One region of the Bacillus sp. NEAU-Y102 genome, then DNA from elsewhere that is predicted to be linked to it. Evidence: a T-box and tRNA genes for the amino acid it is inferred to sense, from the RefSeq annotation. Region 1 holds a T-box; the other holds one or more tRNA genes.
What was found. A T-box is a leader RNA that pairs with one kind of tRNA and senses whether it is charged. The one in region 1 lies ahead of thrS (threonine--tRNA ligase), so its partner is inferred to be a tRNA-Thr.
Positions count from the first base shown of each region.

Region 2: it encodes a tRNA-Thr, which carries the amino acid that the T-box ahead of thrS (threonine--tRNA ligase) is inferred to sense. The anticodon was not compared.

Region 1 is NZ_JBTWFK010000004.1:399,131-414,667, forward strand. Features, by position in the region: gene ACYFX0_RS13850 (hypothetical protein) at 1-13, opposite strand, end outside; gene ACYFX0_RS13855 (hypothetical protein) at 146-490, shown strand; gene ACYFX0_RS13860 (DUF4937 domain-containing protein) at 887-1,507, shown strand; gene rluF (23S rRNA pseudouridine(2604) synthase RluF) at 1,694-2,401, shown strand; T-box leader at 2,523-2,746, shown strand; T-box leader at 2,783-3,005, shown strand; gene thrS (threonine--tRNA ligase) at 3,050-4,972, shown strand; gene ACYFX0_RS13875 (ABC transporter ATP-binding protein) at 5,222-5,989, shown strand; gene ACYFX0_RS13880 (FtsX-like permease family protein) at 6,001-7,881, shown strand; partial or broken gene ACYFX0_RS13885 (MFS transporter) at 8,030-8,130, shown strand; gene ACYFX0_RS13890 (ZIP family metal transporter) at 8,203-8,940, opposite strand; gene ACYFX0_RS13895 (MBL fold metallo-hydrolase) at 9,096-9,962, shown strand; gene ACYFX0_RS13900 (nucleoside hydrolase) at 10,127-11,080, opposite strand; gene ACYFX0_RS13905 (DUF2441 domain-containing protein) at 11,102-11,704, opposite strand; gene ACYFX0_RS13910 (hypothetical protein) at 11,917-12,402, shown strand; gene ACYFX0_RS13915 (DMT family transporter) at 12,576-13,001, shown strand; gene ACYFX0_RS13920 (Crp/Fnr family transcriptional regulator) at 13,021-13,716, shown strand; gene ACYFX0_RS13925 (DMT family transporter) at 13,733-14,203, shown strand; gene ACYFX0_RS13930 (GNAT family N-acetyltransferase) at 14,814-15,221, shown strand; gene ACYFX0_RS13935 (MBL fold metallo-hydrolase) at 15,339-15,537, shown strand, end outside.
Region 2 is NZ_JBTWFK010000015.1:10-15,546, reverse strand. Features, by position in the region: gene ACYFX0_RS27790 (lipase family protein) at 1-293, shown strand, start outside; gene glgP (glycogen phosphorylase) at 608-3,016, opposite strand; gene glgA (glycogen synthase GlgA) at 3,035-4,465, opposite strand; gene glgD (glucose-1-phosphate adenylyltransferase subunit GlgD) at 4,579-5,613, opposite strand; gene glgC (glucose-1-phosphate adenylyltransferase) at 5,632-6,762, opposite strand; gene glgB (1,4-alpha-glucan branching protein GlgB) at 6,710-8,647, opposite strand; partial or broken gene ACYFX0_RS27760 (TasA family protein) at 9,117-9,239, shown strand; partial or broken gene ACYFX0_RS27755 (dockerin type I domain-containing protein) at 9,230-9,583, shown strand; gene ACYFX0_RS27750 (L-lactate dehydrogenase) at 9,758-10,702, opposite strand; gene ACYFX0_RS27745 (TetR/AcrR family transcriptional regulator) at 11,167-11,766, opposite strand; gene ACYFX0_RS27740 (MFS transporter) at 12,090-13,313, shown strand; tRNA gene ACYFX0_RS27735 (tRNA-Glu) at 13,460-13,531, opposite strand; tRNA gene ACYFX0_RS27730 (tRNA-Ser) at 13,537-13,627, opposite strand; tRNA gene ACYFX0_RS27725 (tRNA-Asn) at 13,635-13,709, opposite strand; tRNA gene ACYFX0_RS27720 (tRNA-Ile) at 13,717-13,793, opposite strand; tRNA gene ACYFX0_RS27715 (tRNA-Gly) at 13,804-13,874, opposite strand; tRNA gene ACYFX0_RS27710 (tRNA-Lys) at 13,888-13,963, opposite strand; tRNA gene ACYFX0_RS27705 (tRNA-Thr) at 13,974-14,049, opposite strand; tRNA gene ACYFX0_RS27700 (tRNA-Phe) at 14,064-14,139, opposite strand; tRNA gene ACYFX0_RS27695 (tRNA-Asp) at 14,149-14,224, opposite strand; tRNA gene ACYFX0_RS27690 (tRNA-Met) at 14,228-14,304, opposite strand; tRNA gene ACYFX0_RS27685 (tRNA-Ser) at 14,333-14,425, opposite strand; tRNA gene ACYFX0_RS27680 (tRNA-Ile) at 14,443-14,519, opposite strand; tRNA gene ACYFX0_RS27675 (tRNA-Met) at 14,524-14,600, opposite strand; tRNA gene ACYFX0_RS27670 (tRNA-Ala) at 14,621-14,693, opposite strand; tRNA gene ACYFX0_RS27665 (tRNA-Pro) at 14,709-14,782, opposite strand; tRNA gene ACYFX0_RS27660 (tRNA-Arg) at 14,793-14,866, opposite strand; tRNA gene ACYFX0_RS27655 (tRNA-Leu) at 14,870-14,958, opposite strand; tRNA gene ACYFX0_RS27650 (tRNA-Gly) at 14,975-15,049, opposite strand; tRNA gene ACYFX0_RS27645 (tRNA-Leu) at 15,079-15,159, opposite strand; tRNA gene ACYFX0_RS27640 (tRNA-Lys) at 15,174-15,249, opposite strand; tRNA gene ACYFX0_RS27635 (tRNA-Thr) at 15,263-15,338, opposite strand; tRNA gene ACYFX0_RS27630 (tRNA-Val) at 15,343-15,418, opposite strand; rRNA gene rrf (5S ribosomal RNA) at 15,423-15,537, opposite strand, start outside.

The DNA.
Region 1 (15,537 bases):
GTAATTTCTGCAATATGTAACGCCTCCAAAATTTAAAAACTTATAATTATAATATATAACAATAATGTTGTTTGGAGTAGAGAAAATAGGTTGGAAATGATTTAAATTATGTCTTTTCTATACATAAATAATTAAATTTAGTAAAATGATGAAAGTTATATGTGAGAAAAGAGGGTTTTTAGTGAAAATGAATAGAAGAAAACTAGTTTCAAGTATTTCAATGGCTATGTTATTAGTTGGTGTAATTGCATTCATATTTATGAATAAAGAATCTAAAATTAAAGGTTTTCCAGTACCAATGTCAGCAATTCATATTAACGATGATAAGGAAGAGGATTATCAATATATAAGTGTAATGCCAATTACAAAGGCGAGTGGATGGGAGAACTTAGGGGAAAACGGGCATACTGTTAGTTTTAAAAAGGGGGAGCGGAAGGTAACTGTATTACATTATCCAGGAGAAATTACGTATTATTTGTTTGAAAAATAATTGATGATAAAAGAGATAGGGAGTAGATGATAATGTAAGATTGTTTACTTTCTATCTTTTTTGGATTTTAATTCTGAATTGTTTGAATTAAAATTATTATGCGTATAGTATAAAATAATATGTTTTATTGAATGATATAGATAATTGGTAATACATAATAATGTTATGTAAACTATAAGCGGGGTAAGAAAGCAAAGCAAGAGATTTTAATTTTTATATTTTAGATGTATTTTTACACGGTAAGTATTCCAATAATCAACTTACAACATTTACGGAGGGCATCAAACTTTGAATAAGTAATGGAGTTGATAACAAAATAAATTAACGTTTGTGTATATGGAAAAATAGAAAGTATGGCGAGTGGGAAATGGATCGAATCATAAGGGGGAATTAAAAATGTTACTAAAAACAATCTACTGTAAGGTGGAAGAAGAGAAAAAAGAATTGTTTTCCAGTGCGCAAGAAAAATGGCGTGATATACAACACCTAGATGGTTTTCATGGACAATTTGGTGGATGGAATGAAGATGAGGCATGTGTATTTACTTTATGGGAAGATAGAAGTGTATATCAATCATTTATGAATGGAGCTCACGATACAATTTATTTAAATAGTAATCAAGAGGATACGTTTCTTTCATGTGAAATTGAATTATTTCAAACGTTGTATGATATAACTGATATGCATTTGAAAGACGTTGTAATAGAGGGAGCATTCGTAAGAGTTGCTATATGTGATGTAAAGTTGGAAAAGGAAAAGCATTTTTTACATAAGCAAGAAACAATTTGGAATAAAGGAATGGAAAAAGCAAAAGGAATGCTAGGTGGAGTAGTTGGGAAGTCTTTAAAAAATGAAAATCGTTACATAGTGTTAACGTATTGGAAAGATGAAATAGCGCACCAACATTATGTGGAAGAGATTTTCCCAGATTTATATAAATTAGCTAATATTCATGAAGATATAGAAGAGATAAAAGGAAAACAAGCTGTATGTAAGGAAGAATGGCTTGTATATTAAACGCTGAAAAAGTGCATAAATGATTGTATAATAACGATATTTTCTTATAAACAAGTAATTAATAGAAGACGTTATATACCCTTTCATGTTAATATATTTAAGTTATAATAGGAGGCTTACCCTTTTGTATTGTACGGTAGAAGCAGTGTGAGCTTGAAATTTTTTTTAGAAAAGGATGTGCCTAATTTGCGTATCAATAAATTTATTAGTGAAGCTGGAAAAGCGTCTCGACGTGGAGCGGATAAACTAATTAATGAGAGAAGAGTAATTATTAACGGTAAGGTTGCAAAAATTGGTGACCAAGTAAATCCAGGTGATGATGTACGAGTAAATGGAGAGCAGCTTCGAATTGCTCGAGATCACGTATATATCGCTTTAAATAAACCAGTAGGTATTACATGTACGAGTGAAAAAGCTGTAAAAGGTAACATTATCGATTTAGTGAACCATCCTTTACGAATTAGTCACATTGGACGTCTTGATAAAGACTCAGACGGTTTAATTTTGTTAACGAATGATGGTGATATCGTTAATGAAATTTTACGTGCTGAAAACAAACATGAGAAAGAATATATCGTTTCAGTAGATAAGCCAATTACTCCTGATTTCTTAGAGAAAATGGCAGCGGGTGTTAAAATTTTAGGAACAAAAACGCTTCCTTGTGAGATTACACAGCTATCAAAATATGAGTTCCAAATTATTTTAACCCAAGGGCTAAATCGCCAAATTCGCCGTATGTGTGAAGCTTTAGGTTATCAAGTATACACGTTAAAACGTACGAGAATTATGAATATCGAATTGAATAATTTACCAGTTGGGCAGTGGAGAGATTTAACGAAGAAAGAGAAAAGACGTCTATTTGCAGACTTAAATTACGAACCACAAGATTGGTAAAATTGTGAAGTGAAACCAAAAAAATTTGGTTTCACTTTTTTAATTAAATAAATAATTTTTTTAAACACTTGCAAAAATAAAATGAATAAGATATATTAAATAACAATAAATGGATGTTTTACAAAAAGCAAAGAAAAGGACACGAGTTATTTTACCCGGTTATACAGAGAAGGAAGGAGAGCTGAGAACTTCCTAACGCAGAAAAATAACTTACCACCTTAGAGCTGCACTAGGGAAATTAAGTATCTAGTGCCGTGTATGCGACGTTATCGCAAAAGAAGCCATTATGTTTTTTGTGATGGGAATCTGGGTGGAACCACGGATATAAGCATATTCGTCCCTATATTTAGGGATGAATATGCTTTTTTGCATTCAATTTCATAATAAGCGAAGAAAAGGACACGAGTTATTTTACCCGGTTATACAGAGAAGGAAGGAAAGCTGAGAACTTCCAAACGCAGAAAAATAACTTACCACCTTAGAGCTGCACTGGGGAAATTAAGTATCTAGTGCCGTATAAACGACGTTACCGTAAAAGAAGCCATTGTATGTTTACAATGGGAATCTGGGTGGAACCACGGGTATAAGCACGCTCGTCCCTATTTTAGGGATGAGTGTGCTTTTTATTATGAAATGGAGAGATGAAAAATGAAAGAACAAATGATTGAAATTAAATTTCCAGATGGTAGCGTGAAAGAATTTGTAAATGGAGTTACTTTAGAAGAAATTGCTGGATCCATTAGCAGTAGTTTGAAAAAGAAAGCAGTCGCGGGGAAAGTAAATGATGGATTATATGATTTACGCCGAAATATTGAAGAAAATGCGGAAGTGGAAATCATTACTATAGATTCAAATGAAGGTGTAGAAATTGCAAAACACTCTGCGGCACATATTTTAGCGCAAGCTGTAAAAAGATTGTATGGTGATATAAATCTTGGAGTAGGGCCTGTTATTGAAAATGGATTTTATTATGATATGGATCTTCCAAGTAGTGTAAACATAGAAGATTTACGAAAAATTGAAAAAGAAATGAAAAAGATTATAAATGAAAATATAAAGATAGAACGAGTTGAGGTTTCTCGAGAAGAAGCAGCTAAGCTGTTTCAAGAAATAGATGATAGTTTGAAATTAGAACTTTTAGAAGCAATTCCTAGTGGAGAAAGTGTAACACTATATAAACAAGGTGAATTTGTAGATTTATGTAGAGGACCACATTTACCATCTACAGGTTATTTGAAAGCATTTCAATTAACTCACGTTTCCGGTGCATATTGGCGAGGTGATAGTAATAACCAAGTGCTTCAGCGTATATATGGTGTTGCATTCTCTTCTCAAAAAGAATTAGAAGAGTATTTACATTTCGTTGAAGAAGCAGCAAAAAGAAATCATCGTAAGTTGGGAAGTGAGCTTGAGTTATTTATGTTTTCTGAAGAGGCTCCGGGAATGCCGTTTTATTTACCGAAAGGACAAATTATTCGAAACGAATTGGAAGCATTTTTAAGAGAAATTCAAAAAGAGTACAATTATCAAGAAGTACGCACTCCGTTCATGATGAACCAAGAAGTATGGGAGAGATCAGGGCACTGGGGACATTATAAAGATAATATGTATTTCTCTGAAGTAGATAATAAAAGTTTTGCATTAAAACCGATGAACTGCCCAGGGCACATGCTTATGTTTAAAAATAAATTGCATTCTTATCGTGAATTACCGATTCGTATGTGTGAATTTGGTCAAGTACATCGTCATGAATTTAGTGGTGCGTTAAACGGATTATTAAGAGTACGTACTTTCTGCCAAGATGATGCACATTTATTTGTAACTCCAAAACAAATTGAAGATGAAATTAAATCCGTAATGGCGCAAATTGATTACGTATATAAAACTTTTGGATTCGAATATGAAGTAGAGCTTTCTACTCGTCCAGAAGATTCAATGGGTGATGATAAATTATGGGAGCAAGCAGAAGCAGCATTAGAAAATGTATTACAATCGCTAAATTATAAATATAGACTAAATGAAGGTGACGGTGCATTTTACGGGCCGAAAATTGATTTTCATATTAAAGATGCTTTAAATAGAAGTCACCAGTGCGGAACAATCCAGCTTGATTTCCAAATGCCAGAGAAATTTGATTTAAATTATATAGATGAAAATAATGATAAGAAAAGACCAGTTGTTATTCACAGGGCAGTTTTAGGGTCATTAGATCGCTTCTTAGCAATATTAATTGAGCACTTTGGAGGTGCGTTCCCGGCATGGGTGGCACCAGTTCAAGTGAAAATAGTTCCGGTTTCAAATGCAGTACATGAACAATATTGCAGTGAGGTTGCACATAAATTAGCACAAGCTGGAGTTCGTGTTGAACAGGATGCACGAGATGAAAAATTAGGATATAAAATAAGAGAAGCACAAATGCAAAAAGTACCGTATGTTCTTGTTATTGGGGATAAGGAAATGGAAAGCGGAGCTGTAAATGTACGTAAATATGGGGAAGAGAAGTCAGAAGTTGTTGCGCTAGATGTATTTGTGGCAAGGATTGAAGAGGAAATAAAGAATAGAGAATATTGATTGTAAAGAAAACACACTATTAAAAATTAGTGTGTTTTCTTTTTTATCTTACAAAAATGTAAGGTAAATGTAAGCGAAATCGAGGGAACGAGTTGTAGAAAAATGAGAATATGAAGTAGGAAATAGGTTCATGTTACGGATGTAACTCTTATTGAATGCATAATTAAAAAATTCTTAAGAATTCACATGACAAAATAATAAGAAATATGTGAGAAATTGATTTTATACAAAAGGGATGGAGTGAAAGAGATGTCAACAAATGTAGTTACTGTAGAAAGTGTAGAAAAAACGTATGGGAAAAGAAATGAGAATCAGTCAAAAGCATTAAGGGGCGTATCGTTAAGTATTAAAGAAGGAGAATTTGTCGGGATTATGGGGCCTTCTGGATCTGGAAAAACGACTTTACTTAATGTGATAAGTACACTTGACCAGGCGACAGGTGGTAGTGTGACGATAGCTGGAACAAATATTACTTCTATGAAAGGTAATGCATTATCAGATTTTCGATCTCAAAAATTAGGTTTTATCTTTCAAGATTTTAACTTACTAGAAAATTTATCAATTTATGAAAATATCGCTTTACCACTTTCTTTGCAAGGCGTACCGTCCAGTGAGATTACTGGAAAGGTAAATGACGTTGCAAAAAAATTAGGCATCACTGAAATTTTAACAAAATATCCGACTGCTGTTTCTGGAGGACAAAAACAAAGAACAGCGGCGGCAAGAGCTTTAGTACATAATCCGGCAATTGTATTAGCAGATGAACCGACAGGAGCGCTTGATAGTAAAAACGCAAAAAGTTTATTAGAAGCGATGCAAGATTTACATGAAAATCACAATGTAAGTATTTTAATGGTTACACACGATGCATTTAGTGCAAGTTATTGTGAGCGTATTTTATTTATTCAAGATGGTCTTCTTTATAAAGAATTAAATCGTCAAGACACTCGAGAGAATTTCTATCAAGACATTTTAGGTGTGCTCGCTCATATGGGCTCAGCTGCTGAGTCTAAGTAGGGGGCGAAACTATGTTATTTAAATTATCACGTCATAGTATGAAAAAGATGTTAAAAGATTATATGGTTTTACTTATTGGTCTCGTTATTAGTATTAGTATTTTCTACATGTTCCAAACGATGGCGATGAATAGTGAATTTACGAAAGATAATAGCCTAATTAGTAGTATTAGACTCGTCTTTTGGGTAGGTGCAATACTATTATCTTTCATTACTGTATTTTATATTATATATGCCAACTCTTTCTTGCTCACGTTAAGAAGAAAAGAACTCGGTATGTACATGATGCTTGGTGCGAAAAAGAAAAAAGTAGCACAGTTATTATTTATTGAAACATTCGGTATGGGGATTGTAAGTATTATTATCGGTATTGTAGTAGGGATGTTACTTGCAAGTGTAGCAGGAAACTTTTTAATGAATGGAATGGAAATTTCAGCAAAAGGTAGTTACGCATCTGTATACACACCAGCAATTTTAGTTACAGCTATTTTCTTCTTAATACTATTTTTCATTACTGGCTTAATGAACAGCGTCCGATTGTTACGTAAAACTGAACTAGAGTTAATTCGTGAAGATGAAACACTAGATGAAGTGAAGAAAAGTAAAACTCGCATTATTATAATGACAGTACTTGGTGTATTACTGGTAAGTACAGGGTACTATTTTATGATCAATGTAAAAATATATGCTGAATTAGGTTTTATTATAGCAACCATCGTTACAACACTTGGAACATATTTTATCTTTAGTTCATTACTCCCATTTTTTGTGATGAAAATTAAAGGGAATAAAAAACGAAATGAAATTGGTCTAAATAGTTTTACATATGCACAGCTACGCTTTCGAGTAAATAGTTTATCGAGAGTATTAGGTACTGTAGCGATGTTAATTGCATTAGGAGCAGGTGCGATGACTGCAGGTATGGCGTTCCAAAAAAATGTAGGTATTATGACAGACTTTTCTCGTGTATATGATGTTGTAATTCATGATCCGAATGATCAAGACAAAGCGGCCTTGAAAGAAATGGAAATTGTTGAAGAGAGCAATTACAAATATAAAGTAGATGGAGAAGCGGTTTATTATTTACGTAACGACTTAACTGCGAAACCACCACTTGTTTCAGACCATTTTGATACAAAAACTTTAAAAGAGCCTGTTCGTAAACGTGTGACTGAACCTTTAACTGAACCTGTATATTCAGCTTTAGAGGCTCCTGAATTAGCAAAATTCCCTCAAATGCCAAAGGATTGGGAAGACGCAGTTGTAAGAGAGATACAAATTACGCATAATCAATTTAGCGGAAAACCAGTAAGAATTGCAGACGAAGAGCATTATAAAGGGATTCAAGGAACAGAACACACTGTAACATTAGCAAAAGTAGATGATATGAAAAAATATAAACCGTTATTGATCGAAATAGACAAGAGACAAAAAGAACAAATTGAAAAAGCAACAGGTGCAAAGGTAGACTTATTTACGAAAATGACAATTTATCAGTTTATGAACAGCTTCATGAGCGGAACAATGTTTATGGGATTTTTCCTCGGAATTGCCTTTTTAGCAATGATGGCGAGTTCCCTTATGTTCAAAATATTAACAGGTGCTTCTCGTGATGTACGCCGTTATGAAATGTTACGAAAAATCGGCGTAAGACGTAGTATGTTAACGAAAAGTATATATAAAGAAATTTCATATTTATTTATCTTCCCAGCAATCATTGGCATCTCTCACGTTTTAGTGGGGCTTAACTTATTCAGCTTTATATTAGTTGATCCGTTTGTAAAAGTGTGGGTGCCAATAGGAATCTTCTTAGTCATTTATTTCATCTATTACTGGATAACTGTTCAACTTTATAAAGGGATGGTAATGCCGAAAGAAGAGGTAGCTAAATAGTTTATGAAAAGAGTCCTTGTTTTGAAAATAGGGCTCTTTTTATGTTTTTTATAAAGAAGGAAAAGATTGGTAATGATCGAAAAACATAATGTTATTTCCAATAAATTACTAAAATGATAATGTTTTATTAAGAGAAACGACCCGAAGTATGAAAGAAATGCTACAGTTATTTCGAAACAAAGTGTATGCACGTTTTTTCTAGGGAATATTTTAGAGCGACTTAGTTCTATGATTGCTGGAATTATTCTTTCTATAGAGAGATAGAAAGAATAAAAAAGATAGCTGAAGACAAATTGTTTTCAGCTATCTTTTTTGTTTAATTTAGTGATGTCCAGCTAGTAGAGTAAACGCTATTATTAGGAGAAAACCACTAGTTGCCCACATTAGAAATGTAAGGAAAGAGAGCGGTTTCTTAGCTTTCCAAAGCATTTCATGAATTGTGACATATCCAAGTGAACCAATAGCACTTCCCATAATGAGGCCTTGCAGGTGAAGAGCTTTTCCTTCCATCAAAATTCCAAAAACCGTACCAGTACCGAGAATAAGAGAAAGTAATAAAGTCGTTAATAAAAAGGAAATATATTTATGCTTTGTAAAAAGAAATGGAATAATTAAAGCTAATCCTTCTGGAATATGGTGCACGACGATTGCTATTAAAAAGGGAATGGCAGAGTCATTATGATTTATAAAAGCTGTACCTAACGCAAATCCACTAGGTATATTATGAATAAATATAGCGAAAGAGAGAAAAAGGAAGGTTTGCCATGCTTGTTGATCTTTTTTATGTATCATTGGATGATGACAATAGTTATCTAATAAGCTCATAACTAAAATACCGATGGCTATACCAAGTATAGGCCCAATTATTTCATAGCTTGAAAATGTTTCAGGGATAATTTCAAGTGATAATAACCCGAATAAAATACCACCACATAATGCGTATAAACGATGCATCTTTTCTTCAATGAGTTGGCGTGTTGCTACTCCAACAGCACCACCTAACAGTAATCCACCGAACGAAAAAAATGTTACAATCATTGGGATCCATAAACGTTCCATAGTATCACACTCCGATTCTATTCCCTTATTTTTAGCTTACGAAAAATTAAGTTGGATTAGTCCAAGTAATTGTGTTTGAGTATAGAGAAAAAAGTAGTGATTCGTTATAATTTATATATTAAATTTAAGTGAGAAAATGAAAAGGGGAATTGGTTATGAAACAAATTAAAAAAATAGGAAACTCATTTTGGTATATGACACCAGTTTCTGAAACGGATAGACCTATATTAGGAATGGTTGTTGGAAAAGAAAAAACTTTAATGATTGATGCAGGGAATTCAGAAGAACATGCACAATTATTTTTAGAAATGTTAAAAGAACAAAATGTATCGAATCCTGATTTTGTAGCACTAACGCATTGGCATTGGGATCATATTTTTGGATTATCTGTATTACGGAATGCATTAACTATTTCGCACGCTGAAACGAAAAAAGAAATGCAGGCAATAGTATCTTATGAATGGACAGATGAAGCGTTGGACGCACGCGTAAAAGAGGGTACTGAAATTGAATTTTGTGCGGATTGCATCAAGAAAGAGTTTGAAGAGAAAGCGAGAAATATTAACATTATTCCTCCAACCTTAACGTTCCAGGATCAAATAGAATTAGACCTTGGTGAAGTGACCTGCGTGTTAAAACATGTGGGCGGAGATCATGCACATGATTCTGTTGTTATGTACATAAAAGAAGAAAAGATATTGTTTTTAGGAGACTGTATATATGCAGATATTTTTTCTTCGAAGTGGAACTATACGACGAAAAGAACGTTTAAATTGATAGATGAATTAGAGAAATTTGATGCTGAGACATATATTCTTTCTCATGGGGAAGCGATAAATCGAGAGGAGTTTTTACAAGAGATTCGTATGTTAAAAACAGTAGGAACTTATACAGAAGCTCATAAAGGTGATGAAGAGAAGATAAAGGCAGCGTATAAACAAGAACTAGATAGAGAATTAAATGAAGATGAGTTAGAAACAATAACTTATTTTGTCAATGGTTATGAAGTGAATAATCAATAAGACACTACATTAATCCAATATAATTAAATTGCACAAAAAGAGTATTGAAATTTAATTCAATACTCTTTTCAATAGTTAAATATGTAGTTTCAACTAAATTCTAAATATAGGGGTTCATCGTCTGAAGTGATTTTATTCTATTTATTTTTCGTATAGATAGTGGTTCAAGTAGAAGCTTTCTTTGCTAATTCAGTAATATATTCAAAGAATACATCACGTTTTACATCATAAACGACATTTACAGGTCGTCCATCAGCAGTTTCCTCTGTACGTCCTTGGCTTGGTCCGTATGTATGAACGATACTATTAATCGTTTCAGTTTTTGCAAGGCTAGTGTTTCCGACAAGCGCGGTAGTTAGTACATCCCATAAATAATAAGTAGAGTTCGTTGAGAAGTGAACGAGAGGGGGGACCATTGCATAACATTGACCAAGGAAATCCATACCAATATGCTTTCGTTCTTTTGCCCACTGTTCACGTATGTTTATAGTTAACGGAACTTGGTTTGTACTTTCTAGTGTCACTAAGTCGATTTTAATTTTTGCATCCCATACACGAGCCACTGCTTCAGGATCCCAAAACGAATTCCACTCAGCTGTTCCATCATGCTCTGGTTCATGTACATTGCCTGCTGTAAGAAATGTACCCCCCATCCAAACGAGACATTCAATTTTATCTTCAATTATGGGAGCTTCATATAACGCACGAGCAAGGTCAGTTAGGGGCCCGGTAAATAATAAAGTTGTTTTTCCTTCCGTTTGTAGAAGTGTTTCTATTAAATGGTGATGTGCAGGCTTTGCTGCCATGGGTGCTACAACTTTTCCAGACTCATTTAAAATTGGTAAAGCATCTACATAAAATGCATGCATCCGCCAGTCTTTCGGAAACGGGTTTTGCCCGCGAGAGTTTGAAGCGGCTACTGCAATATTACCTTTGCCGAAGCGATCGATAATTTTACGACTGGCAGACATTGCGGGTTCTAAATAGCAGTCTGCTGGGATAACAGATACACCGGTAAGTTCAACGTTTTCCATTTGAAGTAATAAAAATAATGAATTTAAATCATCTACGCCGCCATCATGATTGAAGTATACTTTTTTCTTCATTGTAATCTCCATCCTATATGATTTAGTTAGAAATTAAATATGAATTGAGGAAAAGTCATCAATAATTTCCACCACTTCAATTTCTCCATTAATCAGTAGCTCAGGAAGCTCATTTCTAATATTTCCTTTCCAATACTTTCTAGCTTGTTCGATTTTTTGAGAAAAAGGAATACCATCTTCTTTCGGTAAAAGATTCCCGTCACCTTCAAAAGAACTTCCGATTACTCGTAGTTTAACAATCTGTAAAACTTCTCGATTGTAAGAATCAAATAGCGCTTTCCATTTCAAAGCATCCTCATAGCTTTTAGCAGCGTATAAACAAGATAACCTGGAAGGGTATTCAGGGAATTCTTGTAGTCTAACCATTTCTACAATTGTTTCTCTAACTGCTCTAATTGTTTGATTCATATAATTCATAACTACTTTAGCATTTTCATTATTTATATGTAATTCGTCATTTTTATAGTGATTATTTAAAATTTGTATACCATCTTCACCACTAACATTTAATTGTTCTCTTTCAAAAAAGAAGTGATATAGAGTATTGTGTTGATTTTTTTTAAAAGGAATCATTTGTCCGATATGCATTCTTTTCCTTGTTACGATGTGATATGCGTAAAATTCTGTTTCATTCATGGTTATCCTCCTAGTAATAATGTAATGCAATGTTAAATTTAGTAATTCAACATTGAAATATATAAAACCTTTATAAGTAAAAGTGAGAATTTGAGTTGAAAGTAAAGAAAATACATGAAAACGTTTTAAATTTGTTCACAAAATGTTCACTTACGAAGGGGGTTCCAATGTCGATATAATGACAAAGACTCAAAGAGAGAGGATGATGAAATTTGCCAACAACAAGAAAAGAAAACCTCCAATTTGGCATGATGATGTGCCTTGGAATGGTTATCGTAATGACGTTTTACAATTTACTAATGAATGAAACAGGAGGACCAATTTATATTAAAGAGATTGCATTAGAACTATTAATTGGCTTTATTATTGCGCTATTAATTGAAATAAGTATAGTTGGACCTTGTGCGAAAAAAATTGTATTCATGTTGCCATTTGATAAATCTAAGAAAATAAATATTATCGTTGCAATGGCGACAACTATGGTAATCGGAATGGTGTTCTTTATGTCATTTTTCGGTATGGCTATGATGCATTTACATGGTGGACTACAAGGAGATTCATTTGTTTCAATTTATTTTTCGATTTTTATTAAAAATTTCATAATGGCATATCCATTACAATTAATTATTATGGGACCGCTTGTACGTTTCTTATTTGCAAAATTTGTTATGAAAAAGAAATCTTTTAATGTAGCGTAATTTTTATTTATAAAACATTATATATATAAATAATTAAAAAACACATCTCGTATTTTTGAGGTGTGTTTTTTTCATTCCAAGTTATTTTCATAGTGATGTGACATTTGTCCTTTTGCCATTATAGGATGATGGTTTTTAATTAAGTCAGAAATAAAGGATGAGGAGATGATTTTTTGAAAGGTATTCTATTTGCTGTTTTTGCGGGGATATTTATAACACTTCAAGGAACCTTTAATGCGAAACTTAGTTCACATATCGGTATATGGTCGACGAGTATTATAACCCATTTAATTGGATTCATTATTGCAACAACTGTATTTTTGTTAAAGAAAGAAGAGAAAGTAACGGATTTAAAGAGTGTAAAAAAAATATATTTAGTAGCGGGTGCATTTGGTGGATTCATTATTTGTGCAGAAACTATGGCGATATATTCACTAGGAGTTACATTGACAGCTGGCACACTAATGGTTGCTCAATTGTTAACGGCAACAGTTATTGAAATGAAAGGACTGTTTCATATAAAAAAGATACAGATGGAGAGATATCATATTGTGGGAACAATAGTAATGATTATAGGTATTGTTGTATTTAATATGTAAATGAAAGGAGGAAATGAATATGGAGAATAGATCAAGTTTAATTACGCATTATTTGAAAATCAATAAAACGCTCGAGTTTTTTTCCGAAATAGATACAGCATATTTTCAATTAAATCATTTTGAAAAAGACGAGCTTATTTGCAATATAGATGACGAAATTGATCGTTTATATTTTGTTGTTAAAGGTAAAGTAAAAGTTTATACGATTACACCTGAAGGGAAGAAACTAATCCTTCGCTTTATTAATCCACTCGCAATTGTTGGTGATATTGAATTAATTCAAAATAGCAAAGCACATAATGTCGTTGAAGCTTGTTCAGATGTTGTAGCGATTTCCATTTCTAATACGGTTATTAGAAACAAGTTATTACATGATCCTATATTTATGAAATTCTTACTTGAAAACATTGCGAACACGTTAAAAATATCGACTCGTTTTACTGCTCTTAATTTACTTTATCCTGTAGAAGTACGTGTAGCTAGTTATTTACTTTCAATTTCAACAGATAGTAACGGAAATATGTACAAAGGGGATTTGGATACGACTTCGGTAACGAGTATTGCAGACTTTATAGGGGTAAGTTATAGGCACGTAATTCGGGTATTACAAAGATTTTATAATGAAAAATTAATTGAAAAAAGTAATGGAGTTATTGTCATTAAAGATTTTTCTAGAATGAAGGAAGTCGCTAAAGATAATATATATGAGGAATGAAAGGGAGAGGAAGATTTTGATTGGATTTAGTTTAGCTATATTAGCAGGAATATTAATTAGCTTACAATCTGTTTTTAATGCAAAAGTAAATGAAAATGTAGGACAGTGGTTAACGACTACATGTGTCCTTGGAATAGGTCTCATTAGTTCTATTCTATTTTATATCATTACAGAAAACAGTATTAGCATTAAAGTGTATACTGCAAATTATTTGTTTTATGTAAGTGGACTGTTTGGCATCGGGTTAATTATTTGTATAATGGGTGCAATAAAGAGTTTAGGTCCAGCATATACGGTGCTAATTAGTCTTATTACTCAATTGGTCGTTGCGTTATGTATTGATACATTTGGATTATTTGGAATGGAGAGCATTCCATTACAAATAAATAAATTAGTTGGTATAGGTTTATTAATTGTAGGAGTAGGAATTTTTAAAAATATCTTTTCGAACAAGAGAGCTATTAGAATAACGGAGGATGAGATTTAAAGGTTATAAGGATGTTGATAATCAGATTATAGATGTTTATGTAGTGGGAATACATTTCATATATGTCTCTGTTAGTGAAGGGTCTATATATATTCGAAAAAAAACGTGAATTAGCTATTAGTGTAGTTGAAAAGAAGACGTCAATAAGTTGAGGTCTTCTTTATGTATTGTTCTGAAGTTATCAGAACTTAAGTATAAGGGAATGGGAAGTGGTTTAAGTTAAGCAGAATATACCCGAAAATAAAATATTACTAAACGTATATAACTAATGAATACAATGTCTTTTTCAGTTATTAAGTTGTAAATCATTTTATGATAAAATCTTTTACATAATTTAATAAAGGGGTAGTTTTCAATGGGTTATTTCTCAAATGGTTTATTAGTTTTGTTTGTGCTAATCGTATGCAGTTGTATATTTTTTGGTTGATAATATAATGAGAGTCTTATATAAAAGAAGTTATCTTAAGTGAGATAATTTCTTTTTATTTTATATTGAGAAGGAATTCTATCTTTCTTATTGAAGTTTGTTCTAGTTATTTTTACATCGATCAGATTTGTGTAAAGGGAATTTTATGAAATATAAACAAGCCAGAGAATAGGGAGTATTTACATGGAAAATAGTATACGCCACACAAGTGAACATCCTACAGATTTTAATGGATTAATATCCTTATACGAATCTTTAGGATGGAATTCTCTTAAATTAACGGTTAACGAGTTAGAACAAATGTGTAAGCAAAGTTGGTATGCAATTTATGTTTTTGATGATAAGAGGTTAGTAGGGATGGGGCGTGTCATATCAGATGGAGTCATAACAGGCATTATTTGTGGAGTTGGTGTATTGCCAAAATATCAGTCTAGTGGCATCGGAAAAGAAATAGTGAAACGATTAATCCAGCACTGTGAACAAAACAAGGTTATTCCACAACTTATGTGTGTAGAAAAATTGCAATCTTACTATGAATCTATAGGGTTTGAAGCATTCTCTATTGGGATGACAAAACATATTATAAGATAGAGGTGCTTTATCCCGCTATTTGCCGGGCAGTAAAACCCCCACGGATTAAAGTTTCACTTTATATTTTCAGTTTACTCGTACATATTTTCAAACTTCAGTATAAAGGAGAATGGCTGTATGGAGATTGCTAAAGGGATAGAAATGTTACAACTTGAATTTCAAGAATTTGTTATTCATCCAATTCTTTTATGGGATGATGAAATGGCAGTATTAATAGATACGGGTTTCCCAGGACAAATTGAAGATATACAAGTAGAGATGGAAAAGGTTGGGGTATCATTTGATAAGTTAAAAGTCGTGATTTTGACGCATCAGG
Region 2 (15,537 bases), on a different contig from region 1:
ATGCACGTATAAATACTGCCTTCGCACAGTATGGACTTTATTCATTCGCTTCCCCAAAAGTAGGAGATATCGCTTTTCGAAATTATTATAAACTACAAGTAGCTAGTAGCTTTCGTTTCGTCAACTTGTTCGATGTCGTTCCACTTCTCCCTCCCCGAAACATAAATTTTAATGATCATGATTGGGAGTATGCACACGTCCATCACAATATGACATTTACAAAAAACACAAAATCCATTACAAATAATCATTCCATTACAACATACAAAACATGTCTGACTTCTCATTTTTAACCAGTAAACAATTGGAAATAAAATATTCATATACTATAATACTCTATGAAGTTATTTTTGGATGAGGGGACCTTACATGTTAAAATTTATCTTCACACTTTTTCTTATTGTAATTTTTACGGTCACAGGTTTCTTTACATTTTCATACTTTGCGACAGGAGAGTATGATGGGGCAGGTATAATATATACCACTATTCCATTTCTTTCTTAAGCAAAATAAATAAAACGAGCTTAAAAAAAGTAAGCTCGTTTTATTTATTAATATCAATTTTTGTTAGTAAATAGATAATATATCCCCCAACGTAGCAACCTCTTTAAAACTGTTTAACTGCATTACCAATACCCCAAATTTCATTGCTGTACTGCAAAATCGTTCGATCACTCGTAAAATGACCAGACTGTGCAATATTTAAAATCGACATTTCTAGCCACTTTGTTCGGTTCTCATAAGCTCTACCAACAGCTTCTTGTCTTTCAGCATATGGACCAAAATCTCGCAGAACGAAATATTCATCATTTTGAATAACGAGAGAATCATAGATCGCTTCAAATTCAGCACCCGATTGTGCAAAGAAACCATTTGTTAATTGATCTACTATTTTTTTAATGTGCCTATTGTGGTGATAATAGTCACTTGCACGATATCCACCATTTTGATGGTAATGAAGAACCTCTTCTGCTGTTAAACCGAAAATGAAACAGTTATCATCACCGACCCGGTCTTTTATTTCAACGTTAGCTCCGTCTAGCGTTCCAAGTGTAATCGCACCATTCATCATAAATTTCATATTGCCTGTTCCCGATGCTTCTTTACTCGCCGTTGAAATTTGCTCACTTACATCCGCCGCCGGGAATATATCTTCAGCTAAAGAAACTCGATAGTTTTCTAGAAAGATAACTTTCATATATTGACTAACATACGGATCATTATTTACTTTTCTTGCGAGTTCGTTTATTAATTTAATAATTTTTTTCGCGTAATAATAACCAGGTGATGCTTTCGCTCCAAAAATAAAAGTACGCGGATAAAATGTAAAACTAGCATCCTCTTTCAAACGGTTATACAAATATAAAATATGAAGAACATTTAATAATTGTCGTTTGTAAGCATGTAATCTTTTCACTTGCACATCAAAAATAGAATTTGGATCAATCGTAACCCCCATTGTATTATGAATGCGCTCCGCTAAAATCTCTTTACGTTCTTGTTTTACTTCTGCAAATTTCTCTTGGAAACTCGCATCATATTGAACTGTTTGCAACGATTGAAGCTTAATCGGTTCTTTCTTCCACTCTGTTCCAATCGCCTCTGAAATGAGATTTGTTAACTGTGGATTTGCTTTCATAAGCCAGCGCCTATGAGCAATTCCATTCGTCTTATTATTAAACTTATCTGGATAAAATTCATAAAACAATCGCATTTCCCGCTGCTTTAATATTTCCGTATGAATTTTTGCTACACCGTTTACGCTATGGCTACCGACAATTGCTAAATGAGCCATTTTCACAAGATCATGCGCAATAATTGCCATGTCTTCAATGCGATGCCATTCATAAGGATAACGTTCCCAAAGTTCATGACAGAAACGTTCATTAATCTCTTCAATAATCATATAAATTCTCGGTAATAATGGTTTAAAAATGTGAATTGGCCACTTTTCGAGCGCTTCTGATAACGTCGTATGATTCGTATAAGAAATCGTCTGCGTCGTTATGTGCCAAGCTTCTTCCCATGTTAACTTTTCTTCGTCTAGTAAAATACGCATCAGTTCTGGAATTGCTAAAACCGGATGTGTATCGTTAATGTGAATCGCAATTTTTTCATGTAGTTGACGAAGGTCACCATATCTTTCTCTATGCATTCGAACGATATTTTGCAAACTTGCTGATACGAGGAAATACTGTTGTTTTAAACGAAGTATTTTTCCCTCATCATGCGTATCATCTGGATATAAAAACTCCGATACAGCCTCTGTTTCGCGCTTATATTTCAAAATATCTTTGCAGTTTTGCGGGAAAGGAACTGGTTCAGCATTCCAAAGTCTAAGTGTATTTACAGTACTCGTCTCATAGCCTACTACCGGCACATCATATGGCACCGCCATAATGACTTCTGCATTTGTATGCCTAAACTCTAAACGCCCGTCAATTTCTAGCGGTTCAACACTGCCAAAATAACTTACTTCTACAGCTTGATCATGTCTTCTTACTTCCCATACGTTTTCATGAAGAAGCCACTGTTCTGGAAATTCAACTTGATAACCATCAACAATTTTCTGATCAAACAAACCATGTTTATAACGAATTCCACAGCCGTGTCCTGGTAAGTTTAAAGATGCAAGTGAATCAAGAAAACAGGCTGCTAAGCGTCCAAGTCCACCGTTACCAAGGCCTGCATCTGCTTCCACTTCTTCTAACTCTTGTAACGAAATCCCTAGTTCAGATAACCCCTGCTCGCATACATCTCTAATACCTAAATTCAAGATGTTACTTCCAAGCAAACGTCCAAGCAAAAACTCAATAGACAAGTAATACATTTGCTTTTGCTCTCCGGATCGATAACTCTCGTTCGTTGCAATCCATTGACTATTCATATACTCACGTACCATATGGCCGAGCGTATTATATTGATCACGATTTGTAGAATCTTTGAAACTTTTCCCATACATCGTCTCTAACTTTTCTAGAAAAGTTGATTTAAAACTTTCAACATGAGTAAACATTTTTTCACCACCTACATGTTATTCCATGAGACTTTTATACAATTCCTTATAAGCAAGAGCCGATTGCCTCCAGCTATAATCTTCAGTCATCGCTTGTTTTACAAGCTGCTCCCACACTGGTTTATCGTGATAAAATTCAATTGCACGGTGAACCGTATGCAGCATGTCATGTGCATTAAAGTTCGTGAAACTGAAACCATTTCCTTCGCCTGTTTCTTCATCATAAGAATGTACCGTATCGTTTAATCCACCTGTTTCTCTTACAATTGGAATCGTACCGTACGCCAATGCGATAAGTTGTCCAAGTCCACACGGTTCAAACAGCGATGGCATTAAAAATAAATCGCTTCCCGCATACACTTGGTGCGCTAATTCTTCATTAAATCCGATATAAACTTTTACCTTCTCCGGATACTCATATGCCATCCACTCAAAGAATTGCTCATATTCCGAATCACCTGAACCTAAAATAATACATTGTACATCTTCTTCCATTATTTCGCGGAATACAGTGCGTACTAAATCAAGACCTTTTTGCTTCGTTAATCTCGTTACCATTGAAATAATTGGTGTATCCTCTTTTTCTGGCAAACCAAAATAACGCTGCAAAGCGCGTTTATTTTCACTCTTTTCATATAATGACTCTGCATCATACTGAGCCTTAATATATGAATCCGTTTCTGGATTATATACGCTCGTATCAATACCATTTACAATGCCACTAAGCTTATCATTATATTTTCTCAGTAATCCATCTAACTTCTCACCGAAAAATTCATATTGAATTTCTTCTTTATACGTCGGGCTCACCGCTGTAATTTGATCCGAAGCGATAATACCGCCTTTCATAAAGTTTATGTTTCCATAAAACTCTAGCTGCTCACTATGAAAATATTCATCACCAAGCTCTAACAAGTCGTACATCACTTCAGAAGGAAATACTCCTTGGAACTGCAAGTTGTGAATCGTATATACCGTTTTAATACGCTCATATAACGGGTTATCTTGATACTTTTCACGAAGTAAGAAATTAACCATAGCCGTATGCCAATCGTGGCTATGAAGAACATCCACTTCAAAATCAAGGTGCGGAATACACTCTAACACTGCTTTTGAGAAATAAGAAAAACGCTCCCCGTCATCATAATGACCATACAGAGAATCTCTCTTAAAATAATATTCATTATCTATTAAGTAATACGTAATTCCGTCTTGCTCACCTTTTAAAATTCCGCAATATTGATTTCTCCACCCGAGCGGGACGTTAATTACTTTATGTAACGTACATCCATCTCTTAACTTTTGCGGAATGAGACTATAATTCGGAAGTATAATACGAACGTCCACTCCTAATTTTTTCAGCTCTTTTGGGAGCGCACCCGCTACATCAGCTAATCCTCCCGATTTCACAAACGGTACACATTCTGATACTGCAAATAAAATATTCACTTGTTGTCCCACTGCGCGAAAAGTTTTTATTACTCCTCTTGCAGCTTCCTCCCTTCGAGTTTTCATTTAAATTAAAACTTTAATCAGTGGGAGAAAAAGCCCCCACTGATTCTTTAGGAATAACTATTAATCGTACTGTTTTGTACGCTTCCTTTTTCTACAACATATGGCTCATCGATGTTTCCTTTTAATACGACACCGTCGCCAATTTTCACGTCTTTATCAATAATAACACCGTCTATTATACAGTTATCTCCAATTTGGCTCTTTTGCATAATAATACTGTTACGAATAATTGAACCTTTTCCAATTTTAACCGAACGGGAAACAACACTGTTTTCGACTTCCCCTTCAATAATACTGCCATTTGCAATCATTGTATTTTTCACGACTGCACCCTTTAGATAACGAGTTGGCGGCTCATCTTTTACTTTCGTAAAGATCGGCGCTTCTTTCTTAAATAATTGCTTCCAAATAGCAGGCTGCAAAATTTCTAAGCTATGTTTATAGTAACTTTCAATCGAATCAATAATAGCTACATATCCTGTATGCTCATACGTAGCAATATGCAGTGATTTTCCGCGCTTTTCTCTCACTACATCAAATAAACTGTATTGCTCCACATCTTTATATGTCTCAAATAAATCTAACAATAATTGTTTCTTTAACACGTATGTTTGAAGCGAAACCCCTTCATGGCAAACTTCCGTAATATCAGCTGCCGTATGTATATGTCGCTCTAACACCGCCTGGAAATTTAATGCTGTTACGAGATGGCTATTCGTAATAACAACGTACTCTTCTCTGCTTCTTAGAAAATAATCAATATGTCTTCTAAAGTGTGCAAAAGACCCAAACTCATCTTGGTCACATTGGCAATTTGGCGGGAATAAAAATAGTCCGTCTCGTTTTCTATCTAAATCCCACTGTTTTCCTGAACCAACATGGTCCATTAGTGAGCGATTTTTATGACTTGTAAAAACCGCTACACTATGAATATTAGAATTCACCATATTTGAAAGCATGAAATCAATGAGTCGGTAACGGCCCCCAAACGGTAACGCCGCTAATGAACGATGCCCTGTTACTTTCTTTAAGGAAGGAAAACTTCCCGTTGCATTAATAATTCCTAACATTTTTTCTCCCATTCATTTCATCCCCCTTTTCTATTTCCCTTCAGCAATGAGTACTACATCGTCGACATTTTTTTCTGGACGAATAATTGTTCCATCTTCAATAACCATTTCCGAACCAACGATCGCTCTTTCAATCACAACATTTTTACCAATCTTTGCTCCTGGCATAACGACAGAATCAATAACCATACTACCTTCTTCCACCGTCACCCCTTGGAATAACACAGAATGCTTCACGTCCCCTTCAATGACGCATCCTTCGTTAATAAGCGATTCTTCTACTTTTGCCTTTTCTGCAATATATTGAGGTGGCTCATTTGGATTCACAGAATAAATACGCCAATTACGATCGTTTAAATTCAGCGATGTTTCATCGCGAAGTAAATCCATATTCGCTTCCCATAAGCTTTTCACCGTTCCAACATCTTTCCAATATCCTTCAAATGGATACGCCATTAGCTTCTTCCCTTCATCTAATAAAAGTGGAAGTACATCTTTTCCGAAATCATTACTAGATTCAGGATTTCTTGCATCCATCTCTAAATACTCTTTCAAAATTGCCCAGTTAAAAATATAAATTCCCATTGATGCAAGATTACTTCTTGGAAATTGTGGTTTCTCTTCAAACTCAACAATCTCCATCTCTTCATTTGTATTCATAATGCCAAAGCGACTCGCTTCATCCCAAGGTACTTCAATAACAGAAATGGATACGTCCGATTCTTTCTCAATATGGTAATCTAGCATCTTACTGTAATCCATTTTATAAATATGGTCGCCTGATAAAATAAGAACATACTCCGGTTCATACTGACTTAAATAGTTTAAATTTTGATAAATGGCACTTGCCGTACCTGTATACCACTTCACCCCTGAAGACTCCGCATAAGGAGGTAATACTGTGACTCCACCGTTTACTCGGTCTAAATCCCACGCATTTCCAATTCCGATATAATTATGAAGTTCAAGTGGTTGATATTGTGTTAAAATCCCAACCGTTTCAATACCAGAATTCGCACAGTTACTTAGCGTAAAATCAATAATGCGATATTTACCACCAAATGGAACAGCTGGCTTGGCTAAATTTTTTGTTAATGCACTTAAACGACTACCTTTTCCCCCTGCTAGTAACATTGCTACGCACTTTTGTTTTTGAGCCATCTTGTTTTTTGCTCCCCTTTCTCGTCTTCACTGGTCGTAATATGGATACGCCAAATGGTGGAATTGTAATCTCTACATGTGCTGCTTGATTATGGTACGGTTCTAGAATCGTCTTAAGACGTTTCTTATTCACTTGCCCCGAACCGCCATATTGCTCAGCATCACTGTTTAAAATCTCGTTATAATACTCGAAATCTGGTACACCTACTTTATAGTTTTCATATGTAGCTTTCGTAAAATTACATACGACAACTAACGCATCTTCTTGTTTATCCCCTTGGCGGATAAAAGAGAAAATACTTTGCTCATTATTATTAGCATCAATCCACTGAAAGCCTTCAGGTGAATGGTCAAGCTGCCAAAGTGGTTTTGAGCGCTTATACAATGCTATGAGCTCTTTAAAGTAATCATGCATATAACGATGCATTTCAAAATCATGTAAATTCCAATCTAAATCTTCAAGGTCTTTCCACTCATCAAACTGTCCGAATTCTCCTCCCATGAAAAGCAACTTCTTTCCTGGGTGAGTAAAGAAATATCCATATAATAAACGAAGCTGAGCAAACTTATCCCAGTAATCACCTGGCATTTTATTTAATAACGACTTTTTCCCATGAACCACTTCATCATGAGAAAGTGGTAATATGAAGTTTTCAGAGTACGCATATAGTAAAGAAAACGTCATTTTCTCATGAATGTGTTTCCTATATTCAGGCGCACACTCCATATATTTCAGCACGTCATTCATCCAGCCCATGTTCCATTTGTAATTGAATCCAAGCCCACCTTCATACGTTGGAGTTGTTACAAGTGGCCAAGCTGTTGAATCTTCTGCCGTCATAAGAAAATCTTCATCCTCTGCAAACACTGCTTCATTTAACTCTCTTAAAAATGAAACAGCATGCTCATTACTTTGCTCTTGTCCTTCTTTATTCCAGTACAACATGTTCGCAACTGCATCTACTCTGAAACCATCAATATGGAAATATCTCATCCAAAATAACGCATTTGAAATTAAGAAATTACGTACCTCTCTCTTCCCTAAATCAAAATTGACAGTTCCCCATACTGGATTTTCTTGTACATCTTTATCTTTATATTCATAGGTCGGTGTGCCATCAAACAAATATAAACCGTGAGCATCTTTACAAAAGTGCCCCGGCACCCAATCTAAAATGACACCGATTCCATATTTATGACATTCGTCGACAAAATACATTAAATCATGCGGCGTACCAAATCTACTCGTCGCTGCATAATATCCCGTTCCTTGATATCCCCAAGAACGATCATATGGATGCTCAACAAGCGGCATAATTTCAATATGTGTAAATTGATGTTCCACCACATACGGGATGAGCTCTTCTACCATTTCCCTGTAAGAATACAGCGTTCCATCTTCTTTCTTTTTCCAAGAACCAAAATGTAATTCATAAACTGTCATCGCTTCTTTATAAATCGTTTTTTTCTTTTTCTTACGAGTCCAGTTTTTATCATTCCATTCATATCCCTTTATATCAAAAACTACAGATGCCGTATTCGGTCTTACTTCTGCATATACAGCATACGGATCTGCCTTTAAAATGACGTCACCAGCCAACGTTTCAATCGCATATTTATATATTTCTCCTGCTTTAATATGCGGTATAAACAAGGACCAAATGCCTTCTTCTGTCACTTGTAGCATTTTATGTTGCTCATAATCCCACTCATTAAAATCTCCAACAACACTCATTGCTTTCGCATGAGGAGCCCACACTGTAAATCGTACCCCTTGAATCTCATCTTCCGTCACAACATGTGCGCCAAAGATGTTATAACTTTCATAGTACTTTTCTGTATGAAACTCATCTCGTTTCACTTCTTCACAATTTATTACACTCAATATGCTCACCTCACTTAGATGACAGAATTTTTTATACTTTAACTATTTCTGCGAAAAACTGCAATATCCTTGTTAATTTATAAAAAATATTCGTTTTTTTCTTAAAAATGTTAGTTTTTCTTCACATTTCCGTGTAAAATATCGAATTTTGACGAATATTAATTGAAAACGCTTTATTATTCTTCTATATTTTTACCTATTATTTTTTCTCAACCTTTATTTTATTAGATTTATCCTATTTTTCATGCTATTTTTCATTCAAAATCAAAACAAAATAATCTTTCATAAAAAAATGTTTCTCAACATTTTTTTCACAATTTTATTGAAATGCAAAATTCATAAGCATATACTCGCTCTCAATAAAGAACTTAGATCTTCCGTAACTATAATTCATAGTGGACTACTATGTTTACTTATTTATCCTTGTTGCGAACGGTCACTATGAAAATTTAACTAGGAGGGCTTTCTTATGTCATTAAAACAAAAAGTAGGAATGGGAGTTGTCACCGCTTCACTTGGTTTATCCCTTACATTCGGAGGTGTATTTGCCTATTTCAGTGATTCAGAAACATCGAGTAACTCATTTCAAGCCGCCTAACAACGAAACTTGGTACTGAAAAAGACGGTAAGCTGCTTGGCCAATATTATTATGCAAGACCTGACGAAAACCTTGCCGGCGATGTAAATGATGATAAAGTAATCGATATTAAAGATGCTGAAATTATCGCTAGCAACTACATTAAAAAAGGACTAACTGTAAAAGACGGAGATCTTAATAAAGATGGAATTGTCGACGAAAAAGATATTCGCTTCGTTGAAAAGAACTTCTTGAAAAAAGGTCCAGATGCATCTAAATCACAAACACCTGTAGAAAAATCAAAAAGCGGTACACTGACAGATATTTTAAAGAAGTTAGGATTAACACCTAAAAAATAATCATAAAGAGCACTCTATATAAAATAGAGTGCTCTTTTCTATAAATGACCCTTATCCAGCAAAAGGGGTATATTGGGGATATACAAGGGAAACCGGAAAAGGAATTTATATTGAATTATATATAAATCCAGAAGTAAGAAGCAGGTCCCCACTTCCGGATTATTTAGCAATTAATTATAGTACTGGTGCCATAGTTTCTTTTAATACTTTTACAGAATGAGCGAATTTCGCTTTTTCTTCTTCATTTAGCTCAAGTTCTACGATTTCACGTACACCTTCGCGGTTAATAACAGCTGGAACACCTACGTAAGCATCTTTCTCACCGTATTGACCTTCAAGGTATGCAGATACAGTTAATACGCTGTTCTCGTTGTTTAAGATCGCTTTAGTTACACGAAGTAGTGACATACCGATTCCGTAGTAAGTTGCACCTTTACGTTCGATGATATGGTAAGCTGCATCACGTACATTTTCGAAGATTTTATCTAAGTCTTCTTGTTTGTACTGTTCGTTGTTAGCTAAGATTGTTTCTAGTTTTTGTACACCGATAGTAGCGTGGCTCCATACTGGAAGTTCAGTGTCACCGTGCTCACCAACGATGTAAGCATGAACGTTACGTGGATCTACATCTAAGTAGTCACCTAACATGTAACGGAAACGAGCAGAGTCTAAAGTAGTACCAGAACCGATTACGCGCTCTTTCGGTAAACCAGATTCTTTCCAAGTTACGTAAGTTAAAATATCAACCGGGTTAGTTGCGATTAAGAAGATTCCATCGAATCCGCTATCCATAATGCCGCGAACGATTTGTTTAAAGATCTTTGTATTTTTCTCAACTAAGTCTAAACGAGTTTCACCTGGCTTTTGTGGTAACCCAGCAGTGATAACAACTAGATCTGCATCTTTACAATCTGCATAGCTACCGCTCCAAACTTTTGTTGGTGATGGAGAGAATGGTACCGCATGACTTAAGTCCATTGCTTCCCCTTCTGCTTTTGCTTCATTAACATCTACTAATACGAATTCTTCAGCTACACCTTGGTTGATCATTGAGTAAGCGTAACTACAACCTACAGCTCCTGTTCCTACTAATACTACACGATTGATACCTTTTTTCATGGTAATTTCCCCTCTCTATTGTTCACATATATTTTTTTATGATTGTTTAAGTAATTAATTAAAATACTAATTTAATGTTGTTTAACTTCTTTACATTCATATTGTAGCACGTATTATTGTGAATTACTTCACAATTTATGACCTATTTGTGAACTTTTTCACATAGAGTGTAAAGTTGTTAGATCAGGTGTGGAATCCATACCAAATTAGGTGTTTTCTTTAGATTGTGAATAAAAATGTATGATTCAATTACTCACTGTAACTAAATTCACTTTCTATAATAAAAATCCTAACATTCACAAAAAATGTAATCACATTATAAGATTAAACTGACTGATCACATCATTCCCTTACAAGATGGACGTCAATTAGCTTATATAGAATACGGTTAAATAAATGAATTAGCCTATACTTTATCACCTCCCTTTTAATCATTACTATATATTAAAAAATATCCGTTAAAATTATGCATTCTTTTCTAATAATAAACCATTCAATATAAGTGATAGGCTATGCAAAGCTTTAGACAACCGTGCCTCTGCATCTTCAGAATTCGCAATCCAACAAGCAAGGTCCACTAGTCCGCCATTTATAAATCTTGCTAAAGCTTCACAGTCCGTCTTTTCAATAATACAGTCCTTCATTAATTGCTGAAGCATCTCGGCCATCGTCACTAAACATTGTGACTGTGATGATTGATAATAACTAGTTCCTAATACTGCTGGTGCATCTCGAAGTACGATTCGCTGAATTTCTGGATTAAGTGCCATCGTTAAATATGCACGACAACGCCCAACAAACCCTTCCCATTTTCCTTCCGCTTCATCTGATACTTTCCCTAATTTATTATCCATTTCCATATCAATTTCTTTTACAACTGCTTCTAACAATCCTTTTTTATCACCAAAATGATGATAAATTGCACCACGTGTTAAACCGACAGATGCTGTAAAATCATCCATAGACGTATTTACATATCCAACTGTACCAAAAGCCTGTCTTGCTGCCCACAGCAATTTAGCACGTGTTTCAGTAATCATTTCTGCTCTCGTTTTTTTAATCATCTTTTCCTCCTACTTCTATTCATTCTCTTTATTCAAAATGAATTGCACTATAGTATCGTTCTCTATATAAAAGAATAACTCCTTTAAACATCGGCTCTCTATCCAGAGATAAAACATTTCAATTGACATACGCTCCGTATGTTAATATGATATTGGCATACGGTGCGTATGTCAATTATTTCTAGCTTACAAGATAATATAACTTCTTACCTATACCCTACATTGACTCACTGTCCCTTTTTATAGAAGGTATTAATGAAACAGAGGAGGAGTTAAAAGAATGAAGAATGTATATGTACACGTCAAATATTGTGGTGATTATCATGTTTAATTCCTACCGTGAGATTTTCAGTGCTCCTGGTACAAAAGGATTCTCATTATCAGGATTTATAGCTCGTATGCCCATATCAATGATGGGTATTGGTATTGTTACCATGTTATCTCAAGTAAGTGGTGACTATTGGCTTGCTGGAGCTGTTGCAGCTACCTTTACATTATCATCAGCTTTACTAGCTCCTCATATTTCTCGGATGGCTGATCAATTAGGGCAATCTCGCATACTTCTTCCGACTACAGGTATTAGCGTTTTCTTTACAATCCTCTTACTTCTATGTACGAAATATGAAGCTCCTTATTGGACGCTATTTCTATCCGCTTTATGTGCAGGTTGTATGCCAAATATGTCAGCTATGGTACGTGCACGTTGGACTAAACTATACCGCGGATCCCATAAATTGCATACAGCATTTTCCTTCGAATCGGTCGTCGACGAAATTTGCTTCATAATTGGTCCTGTATTATCTGTCAGTTTAAGTGTTATGTTCTTCCCAGAAGCAGGGCCACTTTTATCATCTGTTTTTCTTACAATCGGGGTATGCCTATTTACTATGCAAAAAAGCACAGAACCGCCTGTACACCCTCGCGACATTACAAACAACGGAACAGTATTTAAAATTGGTTCTTTGCGAGTACTAGTATTCACACTCATTGCTATAGGTACTATCTTCGGCACAATAGATGTCGTTAGTGTAGCTTTTGCTGAGCAGCAAGGAAACACAGTAGCTGCTAGCTTTGTACTTTCTGTCTATGCAATCGGTTCATGCCTGGCAGGCCTTATTTTCGGTACTCTTAAACTCAATACCCCACCCTATAATCAGTTTTTAATAGCGGTCACACTTTCCATGATAACAATGCTGCCACTAGTTTTTGTAAACAGTATTACTTGGCTAGTAGTTATTGTTTTCTTTGCAGGGCTATCTGTCGCTCCTACTATGATTATTACTATGGGGCTTGTGGAAAAAATCGTACCTGAATCAAAGATAACCGAAGGAATGACTTGGGCAATTACAGGACTTGGAATTGGAGTCTCCCTAGGATCAGCGATAGCTGGTTTAGTTATTGATAACTTTGGAGCCCATGTAGGATTTAATGTGGCTATTATAGCAGGAGGCCTTGCCTTAACTATTGCACTTTTAGGCTACAAAACTCTTCACTCCGCATATAGTCATGTTGTTATTAAACAAGATGAACATTCAATAGAAAGTTAAAACATATTCAAAAAATAGGATTACCTTTTCTTATGTATGAGAAAAGGTAATCCTATTTTAAACTTATTATTTATAATCTGTCATAGCTTCTTCTATATCTATACACAACAAAAAAGAGATAGCAGATTATGCTATCTCTTTTAGTATGACCCGTACGGGATTCGAACCCGTGTTACCGCCGTGAAAGGGCGGTGTCTTAACCACTTGACCAACGGGCCAGTTCTGGCAGAGAAGAAGGGATTCGAACCCTCGCACCGCGTTCGCGATCTACTCCCTTAGCAGGGGAGCCCCTTGAGCCACTTGGGTACTTCTCTATAAATATGGCTCCGCAGGTAGGACTCGAACCTACGACCGATCGGTTAACAGCCGATAGCTCTACCACTGAGCTACTGCGGAACAATTATGGTGGGCCTAAATGGACTCGAACCATCGACCTCACGCTTATCAGGCGTGCGCTCTAACCAGCTGAGCTATAGGCCCATAATTGAAAAGCGGGTGAAGAGAATCGAACTCTCGACCAGAGCTTGGAAGGCTCTTGTTTTACCACTAAACTACACCCGCATAAAATTGAAAATGGTGAGCCATGAAGGATTCGAACCTTCGACCCTCTGATTAAAAGTCAGATGCTCTACCAACTGAGCTAATGGCTCATTTTGAAAGTGGTGCCGGCTAGAGGACTTGAACCCCCAACCTACTGATTACAAGTCAGTTGCTCTACCAATTGAGCTAAGCCGGCTTGCGACTTCAAAATGGTGGCTCGGGACGGAATCGAACCGCCGACACGAGGATTTTCAGTCCTCTGCTCTACCGACTGAGCTACCGAGCCTTATTAAAATGGCGGTCCCGACCGGGGTCGAACCGGCGATCTCCTGCGTGACAGGCAGGCATGTTAACCACTACACCACGGGACCATTTGGTTGCGGGGACAGGATTTGAACCTGCGACCTTCGGGTTATGAGCCCGACGAGCTACCGTACTGCTCCACCCCGCGATGATATAATATGTAATTTAAGAAAAAATGGAGGAGGTAGAGGGATTCGAACCCCCGCGCGACTCTCGCCGCCTGTCGGTTTTCAAGACCGATCCCTTCAGCCGAACTTGGGTATACCTCCGAGATATAAACCTTTAGTGGTGGACCTTGTAGGACTCGAACCTACGACCGGACGGTTATGAGCCGTCTGCTCTAACCAGCTGAGCTAAAGGTCCTTTATGGTAGCGGCGGAGGGGATCGAACCCCCGACCTCACGGGTATGAACCGTACGCTCTAGCCAGCTGAGCTACACCGCCATAAATGATATTAAAATAAGTGGAGCCTAGCGGGATCGAACCGCTGACCTCCTGCGTGCAAGGCAGGCGCTCTCCCAGCTGAGCTAAGGCCCCATGTTTTTGGGAATATCGGGAAGACAGGATTTGAACCTGCGACCCCCTGGTCCCAAACCAGGTGCTCTACCAAGCTGAGCCACTTCCCGTTAATAAAAGCGCGCCCGAGAGGAGTCGAACCCCTAACCTCTTGATCCGTAGTCAAACGCTCTATCCAATTGAGCTACGGGCGCATATGGTGCCGAGGGCGGGGGTCGAACCCGCACGGTGGTCACCCACCGCAGGATTTTAAGTCCTGTGCGTCTGCCTGTTCCGCCACCCCGGCATGTCATATTGAAAATTGGAGCGGAAGACGGGATTCGAACCCGCGACCCCAACCTTGGCAAGGTTGTATTCTACCACTGAACTACTTCCGCAAGACATGTTTGAGATATTTTATTAAAAGTGCGGGTGAAGGGAGTCGAACCCCCACGCCAAAGGCGCTAGATCCTAAGTCTAGTGCGTCTGCCAATTCCGCCACACCCGCATATTTCATTAAAATGGTGAGCCATGAAGGATTCGAACCTTCGACCCTCTGATTAAAAGTCAGATGCTCTACCAACTGAGCTAATGGCTCTCAAAATTAAAACTGGTGCCGACTAGAGGACTTGAACCCCCAACCTACTGATTACAAGTCAGTTGCTCTACCAATTGAGCTAAGTCGGCTAAATGGTGGAGGATGACGGGATCGAACCGCCGACCCCCTGCTTGTAAGGCAGGTGCTCTCCCAGCTGAGCTAATCCTCCATTTGCCTGGCAACGTCCTACTCTCACAGGGACAAGGTCCCAACTACCATCGGCGCTAGAGAGCTTAACTTCCGTGTTCGGTATGGGAACGGGTGTGACCTCTCTGCCATCATTACCAG